DNA from 3 places in the Pseudomonas kurunegalensis genome. Region 3 is predicted to be linked to each of the others. Evidence: predicted binding sites of a transcription regulator. Region 3 holds the regulator's gene; each other region holds the start of a gene.
The links. Region 3 encodes sigma-54, which starts transcription at its own class of promoters, with help from an activator protein. Its sites were predicted from a motif close to ANTGGCATNNANNTTGCTNT; they were not measured.
Positions count from the first base shown of each region.

Region 1: a site for sigma-54 is predicted at 2,608-2,627, ahead of glnA (type I glutamate--ammonia ligase). Genes of this name have one in related genera too.
Region 2: a site for sigma-54 is predicted at 2,697-2,716, ahead of flgB (flagellar basal body rod protein FlgB). Genes of this name have one in related genera too.

Region 1 covers NZ_CP127871.1:5,747,274-5,752,080, forward strand. The annotation lists gene typA (translational GTPase TypA) at 1-528, opposite strand, end outside; gene thiI (tRNA uracil 4-sulfurtransferase ThiI) at 657-2,111, opposite strand; gene glnA (type I glutamate--ammonia ligase) at 2,725-4,131, shown strand; gene glnL (nitrogen regulation protein NR(II)) at 4,489-4,807, shown strand, end outside.
Region 2 covers NZ_CP127871.1:4,470,868-4,475,674, reverse strand. The annotation lists gene flgA (flagellar basal body P-ring formation chaperone FlgA) at 1-592, opposite strand, end outside; gene QQ992_RS20290 (chemotaxis protein CheV) at 670-1,599, shown strand; gene cheR (protein-glutamate O-methyltransferase CheR) at 1,650-2,477, shown strand; gene flgB (flagellar basal body rod protein FlgB) at 2,763-3,173, shown strand; gene flgC (flagellar basal body rod protein FlgC) at 3,176-3,619, shown strand; gene flgD (flagellar hook assembly protein FlgD) at 3,635-4,339, shown strand; gene QQ992_RS20265 (flagellar hook-basal body complex protein) at 4,371-4,807, shown strand, end outside.
Region 3 covers NZ_CP127871.1:1,131,095-1,135,901, reverse strand. The annotation lists gene lptA (lipopolysaccharide transport periplasmic protein LptA) at 1-59, shown strand, start outside; gene lptB (LPS export ABC transporter ATP-binding protein) at 60-785, shown strand; gene QQ992_RS05030 (RNA polymerase factor sigma-54) at 962-2,455, shown strand; gene hpf (ribosome hibernation-promoting factor, HPF/YfiA family) at 2,535-2,843, shown strand; gene ptsN (PTS IIA-like nitrogen regulatory protein PtsN) at 2,856-3,320, shown strand; gene rapZ (RNase adapter RapZ) at 3,323-4,177, shown strand; gene QQ992_RS05010 (HPr family phosphocarrier protein) at 4,198-4,470, shown strand; gene QQ992_RS05005 (ZIP family metal transporter) at 4,515-4,807, opposite strand, start outside.

The sequences.
Region 1 (4,807 bases), 1.5 Mb from region 3:
GTGGTCCAGGCCGGCGATGCCGTTCAGGGCCGAGGCGTAGACGACTTTGAAGTCCAGCTGTTCGTCGGTAGCACCGAGGTTGTCGAACAGGTCGAAGATCTGGTCCAGAACCCAGTCAGGACGCGCGCCCGGGCGGTCAACCTTGTTGATCACGACGATTGGCTTCAGACCGGCTTCGAAGGCCTTCTTGGTCACGAAGCGGGTTTGCGGCATCGGGCCGTCCTGGGCGTCGACCAGCAGCAGCACGGAGTCGACCATCGACATTACACGCTCAACCTCGCCACCGAAGTCGGCGTGGCCGGGGGTGTCGACGATGTTGATGTGGTAGCCGTTCCAGTTGATGGCGGTGTTTTTCGCCAGAATGGTAATACCGCGCTCTTTTTCCTGGTCGTTGGAGTCCATGACGCGCTCGTCGTTGAGCTCGTTACGCTCCAGGGTGCCGGACTGACGCAGGAGTTTGTCGACCAGGGTGGTTTTACCATGGTCAACGTGGGCGATGATGGCGATGTTACGCAGATTTTCGATCACAAGTGTATCTCGATCAGAGGATTCGGTTGCCGCCCAGTGTAGGCGGCCAATATGTACTGTTTAAGGCTCAGCGGGCCCGGCGGTCGGGAGGGCGATGGCGGATACTGCCGCCATACAGCCCCGGCGTCTTATGTCGGACGATAAACACGCACATTGGCATGTCCCTCACTGAGCAGGTGGTGTGCGTGCAAACGGCTCATCACACCCTTGTCGCAATACAGCAAGTACTGGCGCGTAGGGTCCAGGTGCTTGAACTTGCTGTTGATGGCGTAGAACGGCATGGCCTGGACTTCGATACCTTCGAGCGCCAGGGGTTCGTCTTCCTGGGCATCGGGGTGACGAATGTCGATGACGATCTGGCCTGGCAGCGCCTCGGCCACTTCCTCGATTTCGATGTCCTTGCCCAGCTCGTCGATCACATGGTCGATGGAAATGAACTTGGCGCGCTCCAGGGCGCGCTCCAGCACGGCCATGTCGAACTGCTTTTCTTCATGCTCCATGCGGTGACGCTTGGCATGGGTGGTCGGGTTCACCGAGATCACGCCGCAGTATTCTGGCATGTGCTTGGCGAAGTCGGCGGTGCCGATTTCGGTGGCCTGGTCGATGATGTCCTGCTTGTGGCTGGCCAGCAACGGGCGCAGCACCAACTTATCGGTGGCCGAGTCGATGATCGACAGGTTCGGCAGCGTCTGGCTGGACACCTGGGAAATCGCCTCGCCGGTGACCAGCGCGTCGATCTGCAGGCGGTCGGCCATGTGTGCGGCACCGCGCAGCATCATGCGCTTGAGGGTGACGCCCATGTAGCTGTTGTCGACCTTGTTGAGGATCTCGCCGACCACTTCTTCGAACGGCACGCTGATGAACAGCACGCGCTGGCTGCTGCCGTACTTTTTCCACAGGAAGTGGGCCACTTCCATCACGCCCAGCTCGTGGGCACGGCCGCCGAGGTTGAAGAAGCAGAAGTGGGTCATCAGGCCACGGCGCATCATCTGGTAGGCCGCCACGGTGGAGTCGAAGCCACCGGACATCAGCACCAGGGTCTGCTCCAGGGCGCCCAGCGGGTAACCGCCGATGCCGTTGTGCTGGTTGTGGATCACGTACAGGCGCTGGTCGCGGATTTCGATGCGCACCAGTACTTCAGGGTGCTTCAGCTCGATGCCGGCGGCGCCGCATTGCTGGCGCAGCTGGCTGCCGACGTAGCGGTCGACGTCCATCGAGGTGAAGTCATGGTGGCCACCGCGCTTGCAGCGCACGGCGAAGTGCTTGCCGGCCAGCAAGTGGCCGAAGTGGTGCTTGCACTTGGCGACGATGTCGTCGAAGTCACCCAGCGGGTATTCCTCTACCTGCAGGAAGTGGGTGATACCCGGCGTGCAGGTGAGGCGCTCGATCATCTCGCGCTGGACTTTCTCGTCTTCGACGCGGGTGACCACTTCGAGATTGTCCCAGACACCATCGACCGCGAGCTCAGGGTCGAGGTCCTTGAGCACGTTGCGGATGTTCTTGCCGAGCTGGCGGATGAAGCGCTTGCGCACCGGCCGGCTCTTGATGGTGATTTCTGGGAAGACTTTGACGATAAGTTTCATTGGTTAACAGCGCGCGCAGGGCCTGCCGAAAATGAGGGGCGCGAATTATAGCGGAAATTGCTCAGGATTTGACCAACTTTTGATCAGAAGCTTTGAGATAAATGCAAGGCGGGGGTTTTGCGGTGCCCGTGAGATCGAGCGCCGCCCGCGCGGCGCATCGCGAGCAAGCTCGCTCCTACATTTGTTTCGGGCCAGTAACGCCGGTACCAACGCGCGCGACCGCCTTGTTTGATACACACAATGTCGAGATGGACACCAAGGGGCCGCGCGCCTCTACCTCAGGAATAACTGGCCCGAAACAAATGTAGGAGCGAGCTTGCTCGCGATGCGCCGCGCGGGCGGCGCTCGATCGCCCAAGCGCCACACAAATCAAGCCATGCACTTCTTTGGTGCATCGATACCAAGACCCGCATCTTAAGGGTGCATTTTTCGTCGCCAGCCCCGCGCCAAATGCCCGCAAACGCCCCCTTTTATCCCGCCCTCGCCATTTTCGGGCACTGGCATGCAATTTGCTCCCTTGTGAGGCAGGTAAGCTTGGCCGACTATCCGCGCCCGGCAACACCCTTTTTCCAGGGCAGCGGCCCACCGCGCTCTAGACCATCCGGAGGACAACATGTCGAAGTCGGTTCAACTCATCAAAGATCATGACGTCAAGTGGATTGATCTGCGTTTCACGGACACCAAAGGCATTCAGCACCACGTGACCATGCCGTCGCGTGATGCGCTGGACGAGGACTTCTTCGAAGTCGGCAAGATGTTCGACGGTTCCTCCATCGCTGGCTGGAAAGGCATCGAAGCATCCGACATGATCCTGATGCCGGTTGACGAAACCGCCGTGCTGGACCCGTTCACCGAAGAACCAACCCTGATCATCACCTGCGACATCGTCGACCCGTCGAGCATGCAGGGCTACGATCGTGACCCACGCGCAATCGCCAAGCGCGCCGAAGAGTACCTGAAGAGCACCGGCATCGGTGACACCGTATTCGCAGGCCCGGAGCCTGAGTTCTTCATCTTCGACGAAGTGAAGTTCCAGTCGGACATCTCCGGCTCGATGTTCAAGATCTTCTCCGAGCAAGGCTCGTGGATGACCGGTGCTGACGTGGAAGGCGGCAACAAAGGCCACCGTCCAGGCGTGAAAGGCGGCTACTTCCCGGTTCCGCCGTTTGACCACGACCACGAAATCCGTACTGCCATGTGCAACGCACTGGAAGAAATGGGTCAGACCGTTGAAGTTCACCACCACGAAGTGGCGACTGCCGGCCAGAACGAAATCGGCGTCAAGTTCAACACCCTGGTGAAGAAGGCTGACGAAGTACAAGCCCTGAAATACGTCGTGCACAACGTTGCCGACGCTTACGGCCGTACCGCCACCTTCATGCCGAAGCCACTGTACGGCGACAACGGCTCGGGCATGCACGTACACATGTCGATCTGGAAAGACGGCAAGAACACCTTCTCGGGTGAAGGCTATGCCGGCCTGTCCGACACCGCCCTGTACTTCATCGGCGGTATCATCAAGCACGGTAAGGCCCTGAACGGCTTCACCAACCCGTCGACCAACTCGTACAAGCGTCTGGTACCAGGCTTCGAAGCCCCGGTAATGCTGGCCTACTCGGCTCGCAACCGTTCCGCCTCGATCCGTATTCCTTACGTCGGCAGCCCGAAAGCCCGCCGTATCGAAGCACGCTTCCCGGACCCATCGGCCAACCCGTACCTGGCCTTCGCGGCCCTGCTGATGGCTGGCCTGGACGGCATCCAGAACAAGATCCACCCAGGCGATGCTGCCGACAAGAACCTGTACGACCTGCCACCAGAAGAGGCCAAGGACATTCCGCAAGTGTGCGGCAGCCTGAAAGAAGCCCTGGAAGAGCTGGACAAAGGCCGTGCGTTCCTGACCAAGGGCGGCGTGTTCTCCGACGACTTCATCGATGCCTTCATCGAGCTGAAGTCGGAAGAAGAGATCAAGGTCCGTACCTTCGTGCACCCGCTGGAATACGAGCTGTACTACAGCTGCTGATCTGATCGGCGCCTCGCGCCGATGACGTGATCAGGAACGGCCTCCCTCGGGAGGCCGTTTTCGTTTCTGCGCCACACAGGAATCACCTCACCCACGCTATGCTCTATCTTGGTGCACAACAAAGCGCCTTGCCCCTATTTGCTCCCCAATCTGGTTCAAATGAAACGTTTCATCCAGAGTTTCTGATCCGAATTTGCGCAGATACAGGCCTTTATCGGCAAATCCCGCTTCTTTTCGGAGCTTTGGTTTGTTTCTTGCATTTCTAGCAGGCAGAGAGCCTCGCATCGGCGGGGCCACCGCACCTGGCCCTGGCCAAAGCAGTGCCAGGCAAGCGCCAAAAGAGGTCAACGACGCCTTATGACCATCAGCGATGCACAGCACCGTCTGCTTCTGGACAACCTGACCACCGCCACGTTGCTGCTCAATGCCGAGCTGCGCCTGGAGTACATGAACCCGGCCGCAGAAATGCTGCTGGCCGTCAGCGGCCAGCGTAGCCATGGGCAGTTCATCAGCGAGCTGTTCACCGAGTCGACCGAAGCGCTCAGCTCGTTGCGCCAGGCGGTCGAACAGGCGCACCCGTTCACCAAGCGCGAAGCGCAGCTCACCTCGCTGACCGGGCAGACCATCACCGTCGACTACGCGGTAACCCCCATCCTCAACCAGGGCCAGACCCTGC
Region 2 (4,807 bases), 2.8 Mb from region 3:
CCTGGTCACCCTTGCGGACCACCTCGGCCTGTTCCAGGTGTTGCGGGGTGAGCACCTGGTCGATCACCGTAGGGCGCAGCATCTTCATGCCCACTGCCTGGTCCAGCTCGGTCAGAAAGCCCTGGCCAAGGGTGCCGACATCGCGCTCGCGCAGCGCCACGTCGCCTTCGCCAACCGTGTTGTCGCGCTTGAGCGGGCGGGTTACCACGACCACGTCGCGGAACAGCCGCACGGTGGCCGGCACAAATACTGTCCATGGGGCTGCGCTGTCGCAGCGAACCCGCACCGTCACCCGTCCCAGTGGCTGCGCGGGGCTTTCCAGCGAGGCGTCCAGTGGCTGGCTGCACAGCGGCATGCGCAGGCGCGGGTCCAGCGGGTTGACCTGGATTTCGTAACGGCCTGCGGTCTGGGTGGTGGCCAGGTAATCTTCTACGGTGAATTCAAGAAACCCTTGGGTGACACCGATAAGTTGTTCAGGCAAGGTGAACGCGTCCGCTAACGTACGAACGCCGGGCGCCAGCAGGCACAGCGTGGCCAGCAAGCCAGTCAGCAGGCGCGTCAATCGTCGGAAAAATGTCGTTTTCGTGTGCATGACGCTCAAAAAAGCAAAGCCCGTGCCGACTCGCTACCTGAGTTGCAACGAAAGGCTGAAAGATTAAGGAGTCTGGCATGGCGGGTGTTATGGATTCGGTCAACCAGCGCACGCAGCTGGTGGGGCAGAATCGCCTGGAATTGCTGCTGTTTCGCCTCAATGGCGAGCAGCTTTACGGCATCAACGTGTTCAAGGTCAGGGAAGTGCTGCAATGCCCTGCGCTGACCCTGCTGCCCAAGGCGCACCCGGTGGTGCGTGGCGTTGCCAACATTCGCGGGGCGACCATCCCGATTCTCGACCTGTCGATGGCCACCGGGTTGCGGCCGCTGCAGGAAGACACGCGCAACAGCTTCGTGATCATCACCGAGTACAACACCAAGACCCAGGGCTTCCTGGTGCACTCGGTGGAGCGCATCGTCAACATGAACTGGGAAGAGATCCATCCGCCACCCAAGGGCACTGGCCGTGACCACTACCTGACGGCGGTCACCCGAGTGGACAACCGGATGGTCGAGATCATCGATGTGGAGAAGGTGCTGGCCGAAGTGTCGCCATCGTCCGAGTCGGTATCGGCCGGGGTAATCGACGCCGAAGTGCAGGACAAGGCCGTGCTGATGCGGGTGCTGACCGTCGACGATTCGTCGGTGGCGCGCAAGCAGGTCAGCCGTTGCCTGCAGACCGTGGGGGTGGAAGTGGTGGCGCTCAATGATGGCCGTCAGGCCCTGAACTACCTGCGTCAGCTGGTGGACGAGGGCAAAAAGCCGGAAGAAGAGTTCCTGATGATGATCTCGGACATTGAAATGCCGGAAATGGACGGCTATACGCTAACGGCGGAGATCCGCAGCGACCCGCGCATGCAAAAATTGCACATCTGCCTGCATACTTCGCTCTCCGGGGTGTTCAACCAGGCAATGGTCAAGAAGGTCGGCGCCGATGACTTCCTGGCCAAGTTCAAGCCGGACGACCTGGCCCAGCGGGTGGTCGACCGGATCAAGGCAGCGCATTGAAGCAGCCGGGGCAGGCCCCCGGCACCAGTGATTGAAAAGAGGCGGCAGTAGTGTCTACGGGTAATTTGGATTTCGAACAGTTCCGGGTATTCCTGGAGAAAGCCTGTGGCATCCTGCTGGGCGAGAATAAGCAGTACCTGGTTTCCAGCCGTCTCAACAAGCTGATGGAACAACAGGGCATCAAGAGCCTGGGCGAGCTGGTACAGCGTATCCAGGCCCAGCCGCGCGGCGGTTTGCGCGAGCAGGTGGTGGATGCCATGACCACCAACGAGACCCTGTGGTTTCGCGATACCTACCCGTTCGAAGTGCTGAAGAACAAGGTGATCCCCGAGTTCATCCGCAACAACCCCGGCCAGCGCCTGCGCATGTGGTCGGCGGCCTGTTCGTCGGGGCAGGAGCCGTATTCCATCTCGATGGCCATCGACGAGTTCGAGCGCAGCAACCTGGGCCAGCTGAAGATGGGCGCTCAGATTGTGGCCACCGACCTGTCCGGCACCATGCTCACCAACTGCAAGACCGGTGAGTACGACAGCCTGGCGATTGCCCGCGGCTTGTCGCAGGAGCGCCTGCAGCGCTACTTCGACCCCAAGGGGCCAGGGCGCTGGGCGGTAAAGCCGGCCATTCGCAGCCGCGTCGAGTTCCGCTCGTTCAACCTGCTCGATAGCTATGCCAGCCTGGGCAAGTTCGACATCGTGTTCTGTCGCAACGTGCTGATCTACTTCTCGGCGCAGGTGAAGCGCGACATCCTGCTGCGTATTCACAGCACACTGAAGCCCGGTGGCTACCTGTTCCTTGGTGCCTCGGAGGCGTTGAACGGGTTGCCAGACCATTACCAGATGGTGCAGTGCAGCCCGGGGATCATCTACCAGGCCAAGTAAGCGCAAAGGCCGGCAGCGAAAGTTGCCGGCCTTTTTGTTTTTCTGCGCCGGCCTCTTCGCGGGTACAGGAAAAATGCTGACGTCAATTTTTTGATTTGCCGCTTTTGCCACCCGGCAATTGCCGCTTTCGCCGCCCAAGGCGGAAGGCCTTTGCCGCTTTTCTGGCATCACCCTGACACCACTCCACCTCGAAAGCCTGTGTTTCCGGGTTTTGCACGCGTTGGCACAGCCCTTGCTACACCTTGCTCAACGACATTCCGGTCAACCTCTGAAGGTTTCCCCGACATGAGCATCAGCTTCGACAAGGCGCTTGGCATTCACGAAAAGGCACTGGGCTTCCGCGCCCAGCGCGCTGAAGTGCTGGCCAACAATATCGCCAACGCCGACACGCCCAACTACAAGGCGCGTGACATGGACTTTTCTTCGGTGCTCGCCGCCGAAACCAGCAAGCAGCAAAGCGGCCGTTTCGCCATGGACCGTACCAACAGCCGGCACATCGAAGCCGAAGGCCTCGCCATCGCCGCTGACGATACCCTCAAGTACCGCACGCCGCTGCAGCCGTCGATCGACCAGAACACCGTGGACGCGCAGATCGAGCAATCGAACTACACCGAAAACGCCATTGGCTTCCAGGCCAGCTTCACCTTGCTCAACAGTAAATTCAAAGGGCTGGTTTCCGCCCTGCGGGGAGAATGACCATGTCCCTTTCCAGTGTTTTCAACATTGCCGGTAGCGGCATGAGCGCGCAGAACACGCGCCTGAACACCGTGGCGTCGAACATTGCCAACGCCGAGACCGTGTCTTCGAGCATCGACCAGACTTACCGCGCTCGCCACCCGGTGTTCGCCACCACGTTCCAGGACGCACAGGCCGGCAGCAGCCAGTCGCTGTTCGAAGACCAGGGTGAGGCAGGGCAGGGTGTGCAGGTAAAAGGCATCGTCGAAGACCAGAGCACCCTGGAGGCCCGCTACGAGCCAAACCATCCGGCGGCGAACAAGGACGGCTACGTCTACTACCCGAACGTCAACGTGGTCGAGGAGATGGCTGACATGATCTCCGCCAGTCGCGCGTTCCAGACCAACGCCGAGTTGATGAACACGGCCAAGACCATGATGCAGAAAGTGCTGACCCTGGGGCAGTGATAAGGAATTCAGACCATGGCAATCGATACTAACGGTGTGAACCTCAATGACGTGCTGTCGGCGTCGGGCGTGGGCACCAGCACCAAAAAGACCACGGACACTGCATCCAAGACCGGCACCGATTCGCTCGGCAAAGATGCCTTCCTGCAGTTGCTGGTCACCCAGATGCAGCACCAGAACCCGCTGGACCCGCAGGATAACGGCGAGTTCGTTGCCCAACTGGCGCAGTTCAGCAGCCTGGAAGGTATTACCTCGCTGAACGACTCGGTCAGCGCCATCACCAGTGCCATGGCTTCGTCCCAGGCGCTTCAGGCATCGTCGCTGGTAGGGCGGTCGGTGGTGGTTCAGAACGACAAGGCCGTGGTTGACACCGCTGAAAGCTTCAATGCCCAGTTCGTTGTGCCCCAGGCCATCAGTGAAGCGAAGATCACCATCAAGGACAAGGATGGCAACACGGTCAAGACCATCGAGTTGGGTGAGCAGAAAGCCGGTTACGCCGACTTCATCTGGGACGGTACCAACAACAGTGGCGAGAAAGTGGACCCGGGCACTTACACCTTCACCGCAAGCACCACAGTCGATGGCAAGGCGGTGCAAATGAGCACGCTGTTGCCGGCCAAGGTCACCAGCGTCAGCTTCAGTGCCGCCGGAGAAATGGTGCTCAACCTCGCCGGTGTAGGCAAGGTTTCCCTCTCCGACGTACAAACCATCGGTATCTAAGGCCCGCTAGAGCGGCAAAAGGAGCGAATTCATGTCTTTCAATATCGGCCTTAGCGGTCTGTACGCAGCCAACAAACAACTGGATGTCACCGGCAACAACATCGCCAACGTCAATACCACGGGCTTCAAGTCCTCGCGCGCCGAGTTCGCGGATGTCTATGCCGGCGCCAACCGCCTGGGTGTGGGCAAGAACCAGGTGGGCAATGGTGTGCGGCTGGCAGCCATTTCCCAACAGTTCACCCAGGGTGATGTAAACACCACGGGCAACGTGCTGGACATGGGCATCCAGGGGCAGGGCTTCTTCGTGCTGTCTGACAACGGCTCGAAGGTTTACACCCGGGCGGGCTCCTTCCAGCCAAGCAAGGACAACTTCGTCGAGACCTCCGATGGCCTGCGCCTGCAAGGTTACATGGCGGATGCCACTGGCAAGATCCAGAAAAGCGGCCTGACCGACCTGAAGATCGACAC
Region 3 (4,807 bases):
TGACCCAACCACGTCAGCGTATCGACATGGTGATCCAGCCCAAGAAGAAGGCCGAGTAAATGGCAACCCTCAAAGCCCAACACCTGGCCAAGAGCTACAAGGGGCGTCAGGTGGTACGTGACGTCAGCCTGTCGATCGATAGCGGCCAGATCGTTGGCCTGCTAGGCCCTAACGGTGCCGGCAAGACCACCTGTTTCTACATGATTGTCGGGCTGGTCCAGGCCGACCAGGGGCGCGTGCTCATCGACAACCTCGATGTCAGCCACCAGCCCATGCACGGCCGCGCTCGCGCCGGTATCGGCTACCTGCCGCAGGAGGCGTCGATCTTCCGCAAGCTGTCGGTAGCCGACAACATCATGGCCATCCTCGAGACCCGCAAGGACCTCGACCAGGAAGGCCGGCGCAAAGAGCTGGAAAGCCTGCTGCAGGAGTTCCACATCAGCCATATCCGCGACAACCTCGGCATGAGCCTGTCCGGCGGTGAACGCCGCCGGGTCGAGATTGCCCGCGCCCTGGCCACCGCACCCAAGTTCATCCTGCTGGACGAACCGTTCGCTGGCGTCGACCCGATTTCGGTCGGCGACATCAAGCAGATCATCCACCACCTCAAGGCCAAGGGCATCGGTGTACTGATCACCGACCACAACGTGCGCGAAACCCTGGATATCTGCGAAACCGCCTATATCGTCAACGATGGCCGCCTGATCGCCGAAGGCGATGCCGAGACCATCCTGGCCAACGATCTGGTCAAAGAGGTTTACCTGGGTCACGAGTTCCGGCTCTGACCCCGGCACATGCCTGGAGTACTGGCAAATCGCCCTGAAACCGGGGTGAAAGTTGTTACAGTGCTCTAGGCAAACGCTACAATTTAAGGCATAAAACTTGCTTGATCTGGCGCCCCGGCGCCCTCGTGTAGTGGATGGCGCATGCGCGCCGGCGAACAAGGTATTAAGCCCCAGCCATGAAACCATCGCTCGTCCTAAAAATGGGCCAGCAACTGACGATGACACCGCAGTTGCAACAGGCCATCCGCCTACTCCAGCTTTCCACCCTGGACCTCCAACAGGAAATCCAGGAAGCGCTGGAGTCGAACCCGATGCTCGAACGTCAGGAAGACGGCGACGACTTCGACAACAGCGACCCGATGGCGGACAACGCCGAGAACAAGCCGGCCGCCGAAGTCCAGGACAACAGCTTCCAGGAAAGCACCGTCAGTGCCGACAACCTGGAAGACGGTGAGTGGAGCGAGCGCATCCCCAACGAGCTTCCGGTCGACACTGCCTGGGAAGACATCTACCAGACCAGCGCCAGCAGCCTGCCAAGCAACGATGACGACGAGTGGGACTTCACCACCCGCACCTCAGCCGGCGAGAGCCTGCAGAGTCACCTGCTGTGGCAACTGAACCTGGCGCCGATGTCCGACACCGACCGCCTCATTGCCGTCACGCTGATCGACAGCATCAATGGCCAGGGCTACCTGGAAGACACCCTCGAGGAAATCTGCGCCGGTTTCGACCCGGAGCTGGATATCGAGCTGGACGAGGTCGAAGCGGTGCTGCACCGCATCCAGCAGTTCGAGCCAGCCGGCGTCGGCGCGCGCAACCTGGGCGAATGCCTGCTGCTGCAACTGCGCCAGTTGCCCGCCAGCACCCCCTGGATGACCGAAGCCAAGCGCCTGGTCACCGATTTCATCGACCTGCTCGGCAGCCGCGATTACAGCCAGCTGATGCGGCGTATGAAAATCAAGGAAGACGAGCTGCGCCAGGTGATCGAACTGGTACAAAGCCTCAACCCGCGCCCCGGTTCGCAGATCGAGTCCAGCGAGCCCGAGTACGTGGTGCCTGACGTCATCGTGCGCAAAGACAGCGACCGCTGGCTGGTGGAGCTGAACCAGGAGGCTATTCCGCGTCTGCGCGTCAACCCGCAGTACGCCGGTTTCGTGCGCCGTGCCGATACCAGCGCCGACAACACCTTCATGCGCAACCAGTTGCAGGAAGCGCGCTGGTTCATCAAGAGCCTGCAAAGCCGCAACGAAACCCTGATGAAGGTTGCCACACAGATCGTCGAGCACCAGCGCGGTTTCCTCGACCATGGTGACGAAGCCATGAAGCCGCTGGTGCTGCATGACATCGCAGAAGCGGTGGGCATGCACGAATCGACCATTTCGCGGGTTACCACGCAGAAATACATGCATACACCGCGTGGCATCTACGAACTGAAATACTTTTTCTCCAGCCACGTCAGCACCTCCGAAGGCGGAGAATGCTCGTCCACGGCGATCCGCGCGATCATCAAAAAACTGGTTGCGGCGGAAAATCAGAAAAAGCCATTGAGTGACAGCAAGATCGCTGGTTTACTGGAGGCACAAGGCATCCAGGTAGCCCGTCGCACCGTCGCCAAGTACCGCGAGTCCCTCGGCATCGCACCGTCGAGTGAACGCAAGCGACTGATGTAGCCCCTGAGATGTGCCACAGCGTTTGTGGGGCAGGTGCAAGACCTGCCTCTTTATGCACGGGCAACAAAGGAGAAGCTGTATGCAAGTCAATATCAGTGGACAGCATGTAGAAGTCACCCAGCCACTGCGCGATTACGTGCTTGAAAAGCTCGCCCGCGTGGAAAGTCACTTCGACAAGATCACCAACGTGCAGGTCATCATGAAAGTCGAGAAGCTGCAGCAGAAGGTCGAGGCGACCCTGCAGATTCCCGGCGGCGAAGTGGTAGCCAACGCCGAACACGAAGACATGTATGCAGCGATCGACGCCTTGGCCGACAAGCTCGACCGCCAACTGAAAAAACACAAGGAAAAACAGCAAAGCCTGCTGCAAGGTGCAGCTGCCCGCTGATCCCCCTCATCCATGATCCGACTTGAAACCATCCTGACCCCCGGCCGTTCACTCGTGAACGTGCCGGGCGGCAGCAAGAAGCGCGCCCTGGAAAAGGTCGCCACCGTCATCGCCGACCAAGTGCCAGAACTGGAGATGCAAGACGTCTTCGAAAAGCTGGTCGCCCGCGAAAAACTCGGATCGACCGGTTTCGGCAATGGCATCGCCATTCCGCACTGCCGCCTTGAAGGCTGCTCAGCGCCGGTTAGCGCCCTGCTGCACCTGGAAGCACCTATTGATTACGACGCTATCGATGGCGCGCCCGTGGACCTGCTGTTTGTACTGCTGGTACCCGAAGCCGCCACCGATGCGCATCTGGAACTGCTGCGCCAGATCGCCAGCATGCTCGATCGCAAGGAGGTCCGTGATCGCCTGCGTGCGGCCACCAGCAGTGAGGCCCTGTTCCAGGTTGTCCTGGACGTACAGAACGAGCACTGAACATGCGCCTGATCATCGTCAGCGGCCGGTCCGGCTCCGGCAAGAGCACCGCCCTCGATGTCCTGGAAGACAACGGTTTCTACTGCATTGACAACCTGCCCGCGGGGCTACTGCCGCAGTTGGCGGAAAATGCGTTGATCAACACCGAATTACTACAACCCAAGGTCGCCGTGTCGATCGACGCGCGCAACCTGCCCAGCCACCTCACGCGCTTCCCCGAGCTGCTCGAAGAAGCCCGTGCCAGGCATATCCAGTGCGACGTACTGTACCTGGATGCCGCCGAAGACACGCTGCTCAAGCGCTTCTCGGAAACCCGCCGACGCCACCCGCTGACCAATGCCAACCGCTCGCTGGCAGAAGCGATCCATGTGGAGCGCGAGCTGCTGGGGCCGATTTCCGATCTGGCCGACCTGAAGATCGACACCACCAACCTCAACCTGTATCAGTTGCGTGATTCGATCAAGCTGCGCTTGCTCAACCAACCCGAGCCTGGCACCGCCTTCCTGGTCGAATCGTTCGGTTTCAAGCGCGGGATGCCAGTCGATGCTGACCTGGTATTCGATGTGCGCTGCTTGCCCAACCCCTACTGGAAGCCCGAGCTGCGTGAGCACTCAGGCCTTGACCAACCGGTGGTCGACTACCTGGCTGTACAGCCGGATGTCGAAGAGATGTTCAACGACATATCCAGCTACCTGCTCAAGTGGTTGCCGCGCTTCGCCGCCAGCAACCGCGCCTACGTCACCATTGCCATCGGCTGCACCGGCGGCCACCACCGTTCGGTGTACATCACCGAGCGCCTTGGCCAGTTGCTGCAGCAATCCCTGAAAAACGTCCAGGTCCGCCACCGCGACCTCTAAGCCCAAGGATCCGCCCCACGATGCCCGCCCGCGAAATCACCATCATCAACAAGCTGGGCCTGCATGCCCGGGCGGCAGCCAAGTTCGTCGGCGTTGCTGGCCGCTTCCCCTGCCAGGTACGGGTTGGCCGCGCACCGGACAAGCTGGTGGATGGCAAGAGCATCATGGCGGTGATGATGCTGGCGGCCGGCAAAGGCACACAGGTTCACCTGCTTACCGAGGGTGAGCAGGACAACGACGCCATGGATGCGCTGGTCGAGCTGATCAACAACTTCTTCGACGAAGGCGAATAAAAACCTGCGCGGTCCTATAGGGACCGCGCAAGCCTGATCGTGAATCAGGACATCGCCGTGTCCATCACCATCATCAAGCAGAACCCGATGCACAACCCCAGGCTGGCCAGGCGATGATGGCCGTTGCTACGTGATTCCGGGATGATTTCCTGGGTAACCACCAGCAGCATTGCCCCCGCCGCACAGGCCAGGCCCAGCGGCAGCAGCAGTTCGGCGATGTTCACCAACCAGGCACAGATCACTGCGGCTACCGGCTCGACCAGCCCAGAAGCAGCACCGATCAGGAAGGCTTTGAAGCGTGGCATGCCCGCCCCTGCCAGCACCAGCGCAATGACCA